Regions from separate parts of the Yinghuangia sp. YIM S10712 genome, predicted to be linked through region 2. Evidence: riboswitches for the same ligand, from Rfam matches in the RefSeq annotation. Region 2 holds a riboswitch; each other region holds the start of a gene.

Region 1 (3,268 bases), on a different contig from region 2:
TCACCGTGGTGGCTTCCCGGCGGACGCCGCCGGGATATCGCCCGTTAGCCGGGCTCCTGGCGGCGTGTGGAATGCCACCAGGCCCAGAGCCAGTCGCCCGCGATCACCAGCGTTGCGGCCCATACGACTGCCGCGGCGACGGCGATCGACACCGGGCCGCCGCTGAGCGTCGCGGCGAGCATGACGAGGGACAGCGGGCACAGGACGATCAGGCTGTAGACGCGCACTTGCCGACGGAATCTGCCGGCCGGTGCTCGGCCGCTGGGCGGACTGACGAGATTCATGGTGCGCAGTTGCCGGTCGAGTACGGCGTCGCGCTGCAATTCGAGTTCGATGGCATGCAGCTGCTGCCGCTCACGACGGCTGAGCGCGGGGCCGCCGGGCATGGTCGCCACCTCCGGACGGGGACATGGTGACGGAACTGTCATTACGCTGCCCGGGTGATGTGGAGTTATTCGTTGGCCGTGTGCGCGCGGAAGGGACGGGCATACCGGTCGTTCTGCCTGGTCATACCCGCGTGCATGGTCGTCCGGCGGCACCCGCGCGGGCGGTGGAGACACGGCTGAGAACGTGGTCCGCCGTCCGCGCGGGGCCGGTCCGTGGGGCCGTCGGGCGGCGCGGGGATCAGGCGGGGCGGGTGGCGCCCGCGATGGGCATCGAGTCGACGGGAACGATCTTCACGACCGAACGCGAGTTCGGGGCGTGGATGATCTGGCCGTCGCCCAGGTACATGCCGACGTGGCTGATGCCGGAGTAGTAGAACACCAGGTCGCCGGGCTGAAGGTCGGATATCGCGACCTTGTCGCCGGCCGCGTACTGGTCGGTGGTGACGCGCGGGATCGACACGCCCGCGGCCTTCCACGCCGCCTGGACGAGGCCGGAGCAGTCGTACGCGTCGGGCCCTTCGGCCCCGTAGACGTACGGCTTGCCGAGCTGGGCCTTCGCGAACGCGATCGCGGCGGCGGCCTTGCCGGCCGCGGGGGCGGCAACCTGCGTCGCCGTCGAACCGGCGGTGGACTGCGTGGTCGGGGCGGTCGTCTCGGACGTCTCGGTGGTCGCGGCCGTCCGGGTGGCCGTCTGCGACGAACTGCCGGTCTCGGCCGGTGCGGTGCCGGTCAGCTTCAGGATCCGGCCGATGTCGAGCCAGTCCGGGCCTTTGGTGAGCTGGTCGCGGTTCAGGTCGTACAGGGCCTGCCAGCTGCCGGCGACCCCGTTCGCGTCGGCGATCCTCCAGAGGGTGTCACCTGACACGACGGTGTGTGTCGCGGCGGTGGAGGTGGCGGCGGATCCGGTGTCGGCGCCCGTCTCGGCGGCGGGGTCCGTGGGGGCCGCAGCGGTGGTCGCGGCCTCCGGCTGGGCCATGGCCGGAGCGGCGTGGGTGGCGGTGGCGGTGAAGGCCGTGCCGAGGCCGGCGATGCCGGCGGCGGCCACCAGGCGGCGGACGCTGTGGGCAGACAGCATGAAGTCGTTCCTCTCCTGCCGCCTGCGAGGTGAGCTGTCGGATTCGGACCGGAGACGGCCCGGCCGCGCGAGCGCACGGCTTCACCCCGAGCCGGACCCGACGTGTCGGGTACGGCGTACCACCTGGTTCCCCCGCTCCCGTCCGGAAGTGCTCTCGCGCGCGCCGGGACCGGGGACGGGATTCGGCGTTCCGGTCGGCGCATTTCGCCGTGGTCGGCGAAACCGGGGGTGACGCTAGACAAATCGCCTTGTCGTCCACAACTCGCCGGCCGTGCATCACAGGTGCGTAAAGGCGGCGTTCGGCCTGGTCTCACCTGCGGGGATGCTTCGGACACCCCGGGATGACATGCGGATATGCCGCAGAGTGACCGTGACGGATCGGTGACCGAAAAAGATCTGAATTGCTCATGACCCGCCCGCCGGGCGAATCATTACACGTCCAATCTTGTCCGCATTTACGCAACCAGATGGATTGTCCGTTCACTCGAACGGCCTTCCCCGGCTGCCCGGCGCTCTCGGCGCGCCTACCGTCGAAGTCATGCCGCAACCCGGACAATTCGCCGGTTTTCGTCGCACTGGGCCCTGACGGCCCTTCCTCTCGTCGCCCGAGGCGCGATCGGCGGGAGGACCGTCACTACCTCGCGCGTTCGCGAGACGGGGAACTTTTCCGGCCACGGCACTTGCTCATCCAACGCTGGCGGGGAGGCCCGGTGTCCCGATCCCAACGCTCGGTCGCGAAGTCCCCGGAGCCGGCGAATTCCGCGCCGGCGTCAGCCGATCCGGTCGGCGACTCGCGGGACGAACCAGAAACGTCATCCCGTCGTTCGGTGACCTCGCTCCTCCGCGCGGTGGCCGACTTCGCCGACCGGTCCGCCACCCGCGCCCGCTGCGTCGCGCTCGCGCTGCTCTGGGCCGTGAACATCGGCGCGCTCACCCTGATGTGGTACGGCCTGCCGAGTGGCGGCGCCGGCCCGTTCCCCTGCGCCCTGTTCGGCCTGGTGCTGGCGGTGGCCGCCGGGGTCGTCGGACTGGCGCTCGCGCTCCCGGGGTTGCGTGCTTCCGAACCGGAGCGGGCCGACAACGGCTGGGCGTTCGCGTGGCTGTTCACGACGTTCGTCGGCGCGGCCGGCGGGTTCCTCGTCCTGGCGTTCGACCAGTTCACCCGTTTGTGGGCCGGGGCCGGACTCGGCCCGTGAACCGTGGCCCGATCAGACCCAGCCACCGGGCGCGGGGACGGCCGCAGCCTGGCGCTTCTTCCACACGGCGTACGAGATCAGGTATCCCACCGTCCACATGCCGCAGCTCAACAGCACCCCGATGACGTGGACGGTATGCGGGAACGGCCGGGCGACGTAACCCGGTTGGCCGCCCCCCATGGTGTGCCCGCCGAGGTTGCCGCCGAGCGCGGTCGACGCGTTGGCGACCTGCGGCGGAACCCATGACGCGCCGGCGGTGGCGGCGGCGGTTGGCGGGAGCCGCGTGGGCTGCGACCCGCTGCGGAAGGTCACGCCGTACAGCAGGCGCACCCGCTTGGCCTCCCAGACCGACATCGCGGTGATGGTCACGGGTGCGCCCAGCGTCACGATGGCCGCGACGACGGCGGGCACGCGGTTGTGGCCGGGCGCCGCGAGGTCGACCGCCGCGACGGCCCACGACAGGGTCGGGGCGAGGAGGCACGGCATGAGCAAGTGCCCGTCGGCGGCGGCGAACAGGTGGCGCGGGACCATGAAGAAAGCGGTGATCGCGAAGAAGCCGCACCAGATGAGTGCGATCCACCCCAGCACGACCAGCACCATCAACGCGCCGC
Region 2 (3,268 bases):
AGAGTCGATCCTCGGGCGCATGCGCCGCAACGGCGGCAGCGCGGTGATCCGCAGCGAGCCCGGTGAGGGCACCGAAGTCGAGCTGGGGATGGCTCGCAGCGAGGGGAACAGGAGCCGGTCGTGAGCAGCGAGAGCCCGCAGGGCGCCGGGGCAGGCGGTACGGCAGGCGGTACGGCAGGCGGGGCGGCGGGCGGGGGCCGGGTCCGCGTCGTGCTGGTCGACGACCACCGCATGTTCCGTACGGGCGTGCGCGCCGAGATCGGTGACGCGGTCGAGGTGGTCGGCGAGGCCGAGGACGTCCCGTCCGCGGTCGCGGTGGTGCGGGCGACGCGGCCCGAAGTGGTGCTGCTGGATGTGCACCTGCCCGGCGGCGGCGGGGTCGAGGTGCTGCGGCAGTGCGCCGAACTCCAGCCCGGTGTGCGGTTCCTGGCGCTGTCGGTGTCCGATGCCGCCGACGACGTGATCGGGGTCATCCGGGGCGGCGCGCGCGGTTACGTCACGAAGTCGATCACCGGCGACGAGCTGGTCCGGGCGGTGGCGCGGGTCGCGGACGGCGACGCGGTGTTCTCGCCGCGCCTTGCCGGGTTCGTGCTGGACGCCTTCGCGGCGACGGATGTCCCGCCGATCGACGAGGACCTGGACCGGCTGACGCAGCGGGAGCGCGAGGTGCTGCGGCTGATCGCACGCGGCTACGCGTACAAGGAGATCGCGCGGCGGCTGGTGATCTCGGTGAAGACCGTGGAGACCCATGTGTCGGCGGTGCTGCGCAAGTTGCAGCTTTCCAACCGGCACGAGCTGACGCGCTGGGCGACCGACCGGCGACTGGTGTGACGACGGCCGCCGGTCGGCCGGGAACGCAGGGGCGGGACGCGGTGTGCGGACCGCCCGAGCGCACCGTTCGGGTGCCGGTTTACCCGGGGCGGGTCGCCGCGTAGAACGGCATCACGTTGATCGACTCGGTCCGGACATTCGTGCCGGGGCGCGGAGCGTGGACCATCATGCCGTTGCCGATGTACATCCCGACGTGGCTGTTGTCGGAGTAGAAGAAGACCAGGTCGCCGGGCTGGAGCTGGGACTTCGAGACCCTGGTGCCGACGTTGACCTGGTCCCACGTGGTGCGCGGCAGCTTGACGCCGGCCTTCCCCCACGCGGCCTGCATGAGACCGGAGCAGTCGTACGAGCTCGGCCCTGCCTTGCCCCAGCCGTACGGCTTGCCTATCTGGTCCATGGCGAAATCTATGGCGACCGAGGCCCGTCCGGACGCCGGGACGGCGGCGGCTTCCTTGTCGTCTTCCTCGGCGGCGGCGCGTTCCTCGTCGCGCGCCGCGCGCTCCTCGGCCTCGCGCTCGGCGGCTTCGGCCGCTTCGTGCTCGTTGGACTCCAGGATCGCCTGCCGCTCGGCCTCGGTGAGGGTGTTGAGCAGAGCCTGGGCCTTGTTGAGCTTCTCCTGGATCGCGTTCTTGTTCGCGGTCAGGTCCTTGCGGAGCTGGTCGAGCTCCGCAAGCTGCCGGGAGGCTTCCTCGCGGTCCTGCTGGAGCATGCGCGCCTGCGCGGCGATCTGCTCCAGCTTGATGGCCTGCTGGGAGTCCAACTGGTCGAGCATCTGGGCTTTTTGCAGGTACTCGGCGGGGTCGCCGCTCAGCGCGAGCGCGAGCTCGGGCGGCATACCGCCGTTGCGGTACTGGTTGGCGGCGAGGATGCCGATCTGCTCGCGCAGCTCGTTCATCGCGGCCTGTTCCTCGGTGACGCGGGTCTGCGTCGCGTTCGCCGCCTGCTGGAGCTGCTCGACCTTCTCCTGGACACCGTTGTAGATGTCGGTGGCCTTGGCGACCTCGTGGTGGAGCTGGTTGACCTGCTCCTGGACCTGGGACTTGGTCGGGTTGGCCGGGGCGGGGTCGGCGTGGGACGGGCCGGCGAAGGCGATGACCCCGGTCATGGTCGCGGCGGCGGTGACCGCCAGGGTCGCGGCACTGCGGGGAGCCGTACGCGGCTTCGACCGGCGGTGCTGCGCGGGACGACGATGGGACGCCACGAAAGCGTCACTCCTTCCTCGGCCGCCTACCGGGTTAGCTGACAGGCTCGGGCGGAAGAAGACGCCCTACGGCGCCGGGAGCGGCCCCGGCACCGATTCGCCTCGATGGGACCGTGGGTCCCCGGCTCCGGAAAAGGCCCGCGGCCGCACAGGGACGGCCGCCGGTCGTGACCGGACTCGGCGGTGGCGCCCGTCTGCTCCGGGTGGAGCACGGGGGTACGGGCCACCTGGCCGAGAACATTAGTCACAGGAGTGTCACGAACCCCAGGATCTCCCCGGACATTGCCAAAGCTTTACCTTGGGGGTCGTTTCATTGTCCGGTTTGTGATTTTTATAGGCTCGTCGCAGCCGACTCTGAGGAGCGTCCCGTGGACGTCGTTCGTCAACTCCTGCTCGTCCTGCACATCATCGGCGTCGCCTCCCTGCTGGGCGGATTCCTGACCCAGATGAGCGCGATGAAGTCCGGCGACGTCCGCGTCAACAAGGCGATGGTCCACGGCGCGCTCACGATGCTGGTCACCGGGGTCGCCCTCGTCGGCGTCCGGCAGAGCCAGGACCTCGACGTCGACAACGCCAAGATGGGTGTGAAGCTGGCCGTTCTCCTCGCGATCCTCCTCATGGTGTGGACCAACCGCACCAAGGAGCGCGTGGACACCAAGATCGTCGGCGCCATCGGCCTGCTGACCGTCGCCAACATCGCGATCGCCGTCATGTGGACCTGAGCCGGCCCGAGCCGGACGCGGAGGCCTGAGCCGGACGAGAGCCGCCCTCGCGCCCGGCGGTCCCGTTCGGCACGCACGGGCCGGAACCGCCGGCGCGGCTCGTAGACTCGGCAGCGATGAGCAAACTCTTCGACGACCTGCCGCTGCCGGGCTTCGGCGCCGACGTGCCCGCGGACGCGGACATCCCCTGGCCCGCCGAACCCCCGCCCGACGAGGTCCCGCCGCCGCCCGAGTACGACCCGGCACCCGACGACCTGTTCTCGGGCGACTACGACGTGCCCGCACAGCCGTACGAGGGCCACTACCGCAACGGCGCCCCCAAGCCCGCCGTCGACCCGGCGCAACTGCTCGACGGGATGAACCCGCAGCAGCGCGCCGCCGTCGTCCACGAGGGCTCGCCGCTGCTCATCGTGGCGGGCGCAGGCTCGGGCAAGACGCGCGTGCTCACCCACCGCATCGCGTACCTGCTGGGCGCGCGCGGCGTGCACCCCGGGCAGATCCTCGCGATCACCTT
Region 3 (3,268 bases), on a different contig from region 2:
AACTCGGGCGGGTCGAGGTAGTAGCGACCGTGTACGCGCACGTCGATGCCGTCGGCAGGCTGCGCGTCCGGGTTCGCGAAGACGTCCATGATGCCGAACGGCCGCAGTTCCATGTCGTCGAGCGCCCGCTTCTCAGCCGGTCCCAGAGAGGTCAGGAACGCGTGGTAGCGGAAAACTGATTCGGGCAGTTCCAGACCCCAGTCGCGGCGGACCCGCTCCTCGACCGCCACGCGGTTTTCCGTCATGGAACGAACCCCCTGTGCGCCATACGTGGTTGACCGGGCCACCAGGCTACTGACCGCCGCGCCCTGCCGTCGGCCGCCGCGGCGACCGCGCGGGCGAGACGGTCGGGTCACAGCCGGGAGCGTGGGCTTTCGCTGAACGCGCGCAGGGGGCGGGAGCCTGCGCGCCGACCCTTCGCTCACGCCCGGCCCCGCACCTGCGATAATGACTCTCTCGTGCGCGAGAATGACGTTCTCTTGGGGGACGTCGGCGCGCCGGGCAGCGTACGGCAACACGGCGGGGCCGCATCGGTCGGCGGTAGGACCGCCCCAGGGAACCAGGACATCTCCATGACTGCGCACCACGACCTCGCGGCACCGCTCATCCGGCGCGGCCGTGGGCCGATGACCCTCTTCGGCGCCGCGATCACCCCGGTCGACGGCGGGAGCCGCGGGACGATGACGTCAGGTCCCTGGATGACCGGCCCGGACGGATCCCCGAACAGTGCCGCTCTCGGCGTGCTCATCGACGACACGCTGGGGAGGGCGACGTCCGCGCACCGGCCCGACGAGCTGTGGCCGGTGACCACCGAGCTCTCCGTCGACTACACCGCGCCGCCGCCGTGCGACGGGCAGACGATCCAAAGCGAGTGCTCGGTCGTGTCCGCGCAGCCGACGGGGGTCCTGGTCTCCGGGACGGTACGGGACGACGCCGACCGCACGCTCGCACTCGCGACCCTGCGCAGTCGGTTCACCACCACCGTTCCCCGCGACCTCCAGGAGTTGTTCACCCCCGACGCGACGACGGCCCCGACGACCGCGGCACTGCCGGAACCACGGCGCGAGTCGGAGCCGCCGTACCGCGAGTCGCTGCTCGCCATGCTGGACGCGTCCTTGGAAGTCGACGGAGACACCGCGTCGTTGCGGGTGCCCGGCCGCGAGATCCTGACGAACGCCAGTGGCGTCATGCACGGCGGCATCGCCCTGTGCGCGACCCAGCTTGCCGCCTCGCACTGGCTGCGCCCGGAGGACGGCATGTCCCTGGCTTCGGTTCGCATCAGCTACCTGCGCGCGCTGGAGATCACCGGCGAAACCCGCTTCGTCGCCCGGGTCGTGCACGGTGGCCGGAGCTTCCGCCTGATCGAGGTCGTGTCCCACGGACCGTCGGGCAAGCCGGGCACGGTCGCCATGGTGGCTGGATACTCCGGCCCGACCTCGGCCTCCGTCTAGCCGCACCGGCGCGGACCGCACGCGGCCCGCAGACCGGGACCATAACCGCAGACGGCAAACCGCAGACCGCAGTATTGGCGGCGAGAAGGAAACCCCAGGTCAACGCCCCTGTACCGGCCCCATCCCGTCACCTGCGGACCCCCCTCCGCGCGCAGGCGCCGACGCGCGGTGTTCGGCCCTTTTTTCCCATCCACCGAGCGACAAAACGACCGAACCGGGGCAATTTACGTTTCCTTTGCAAAACTACTTGAACGCATCGCCGTGGCACAGCGAGTAGCGGATCCCGACTTCCCGCATCGCCCCGAACACGCAAAGTGTCATTTTGACTGCGGAGAGGGCGAGACAACGCTACTGAGCGTGACTTATTCCCTATTCCCGAATTTCATTGAACTTTCTTCGGTTCCAAGGGATTTGTGTTGTAACCGGGTGTTTGTCTAGCTTCGTGGTCGTCGGTGCAACGCCGACCCCGCTCACCGGAACGCCGAATTCTGCCGCCGGTCGAGACGGGACTGCTGAGAACCAGTCACGGCAGAAGCGGGGGAACCAGGTGAAATTCGCCGGACCGGCGACGTACTTCCGTACGACCGGGACGGCTTGGGGTGAAGCCGTGCCAAAAACGTCCTGATCAGGGCGTGGGCGGCGCGGCCGGGCAACTCCAGCCCGAATCCGACAGCTCACCTCGCAGGCGTGGGAGAGGAATCGCTTAATGCTGTCCGCGACCCGCAACCTTCTGAGCAACCGCAAGTCCATCGCCGTCGCCGCCGGTGTCACCGGCGCCGCGATCGCCCTCCCGATGCTCGGCGCGACCAGCGCGTCCGCCGCCTCGGTGAGCACGTGGGACAGGGTCGCTCAGTGCGAGTCCACCAACAACTGGTCCATCAACTCCGGCAACGGCTTCTACGGCGGCCTCCAGTTCACGAACTCGACGTGGCAGGAGTTCGGCGGCACGCAGTACGCGCCGCGCGCCGACCTCGCCACGAAGGACCAGCAGATCGCCATCGCCGAGAAGGTCCTCGCGGTTCAGGGCCCGGGTGCCTGGCCGGTCTGCTCCGTCAAGGCGGGCCTGACCAAGAACAGCGGCACGCCGTCCATCGACACCGGTTCGGCCGCCAAGCCCGTGGCCGCCGCCTCGTCGGCCTCCTCGTCCGCGGCCTCCTCGTCCGCAGGCTCCGACAACGCGTCGGCGTCCGGCGCGCAGGCGACCCAGTCGAGCAAGCCGGCCGCGGCGCAGACCACTGCCGCGACCTACTCCGTGGTCGCCGGTGACACGCTCTCCAAGATCGCCAACACGCACGACGTGGCCGGCGGCTGGCAGAAGCTGTACCAGGACAACCGCAGCGTCATCGGCGGCAACCCGAACATGATCCACCAGGGCCAGAAGCTCACCCTGAACGGCAAGGCTTCCGCGTCCGCGTCGAACTCGGCGTCGTCTGCGGCGTCGTCCGCGGCCACCACGACCGCGACCGCGTCGGACAAGGCCGCCTCCAGCCAGGAGACCTCGTCGAGCGGCTACGTCCGCCCGGTGTCGGGTGCGCCGCACGGCTCGTACGGCAACTCCGGCTCGCTGTGGTCGAACGGCCACACCGGTGAGGACTTCTCCGCCGCCTCCGGCACCCCGGTGAAGGCCGTCACGTCCGGCACGATCGTGAAGGCCGGCTGGGGCGGCGCGTACGGCAACGAGATCGTCATCAAGCACGCCGACGGCAAGTACACCCAGTACGGCCACCTGAGCTCGCTGTCGGTCTCCGTCGGCCAGAAGGTCGCGACCGGCCAGCAGGTCGGCCTGGCCGGCTCGACCGGCAACTCCACCGGACCGC

The links. Region 2 has a riboswitch for cyclic di-AMP ahead of ACRX5W_RS03870 (NlpC/P60 family protein). Riboswitches for the same ligand answer to the same signal wherever they lie in the genome.
Region 1: linked by a shared signal. The riboswitch ahead of ACRX5W_RS27740 (NlpC/P60 family protein) and the one ahead of ACRX5W_RS03870 (NlpC/P60 family protein) in region 2 are both predicted to bind cyclic di-AMP.
Region 3: linked by a shared signal. The riboswitch ahead of ACRX5W_RS17000 (transglycosylase family protein) and the one ahead of ACRX5W_RS03870 (NlpC/P60 family protein) in region 2 are both predicted to bind cyclic di-AMP.

Annotation. Positions count from the first base shown of each region.
Region 1 is NZ_JBPKBI010000019.1:23,981-27,248, reverse strand. Features, by position in the region: gene ACRX5W_RS27745 (DUF3040 domain-containing protein) at 45-386, opposite strand; gene ACRX5W_RS27740 (NlpC/P60 family protein) at 625-1,461, opposite strand; cyclic di-AMP (ydaO/yuaA leader) riboswitch at 1,467-1,659, opposite strand; gene ACRX5W_RS27735 (hypothetical protein) at 2,289-2,657, shown strand; gene ACRX5W_RS27730 (hypothetical protein) at 2,670-3,268, opposite strand, start outside.
Region 2 is NZ_JBPKBI010000001.1:816,159-819,426, forward strand. Features, by position in the region: gene ACRX5W_RS03860 (ATP-binding protein) at 1-124, shown strand, start outside; gene ACRX5W_RS03865 (response regulator) at 121-831, shown strand; gene ACRX5W_RS03870 (NlpC/P60 family protein) at 911-2,032, opposite strand; cyclic di-AMP (ydaO/yuaA leader) riboswitch at 2,041-2,181, opposite strand; gene ACRX5W_RS03875 (hypothetical protein) at 2,401-2,754, shown strand; gene pcrA (DNA helicase PcrA) at 2,871-3,268, shown strand, end outside.
Region 3 is NZ_JBPKBI010000007.1:96,265-99,532, forward strand. Features, by position in the region: gene ACRX5W_RS16990 (ADP-ribosylation family protein) at 1-245, opposite strand, end outside; gene ACRX5W_RS16995 (PaaI family thioesterase) at 573-1,451, shown strand; cyclic di-AMP (ydaO/yuaA leader) riboswitch at 1,952-2,152, shown strand; gene ACRX5W_RS17000 (transglycosylase family protein) at 2,158-3,268, shown strand, end outside.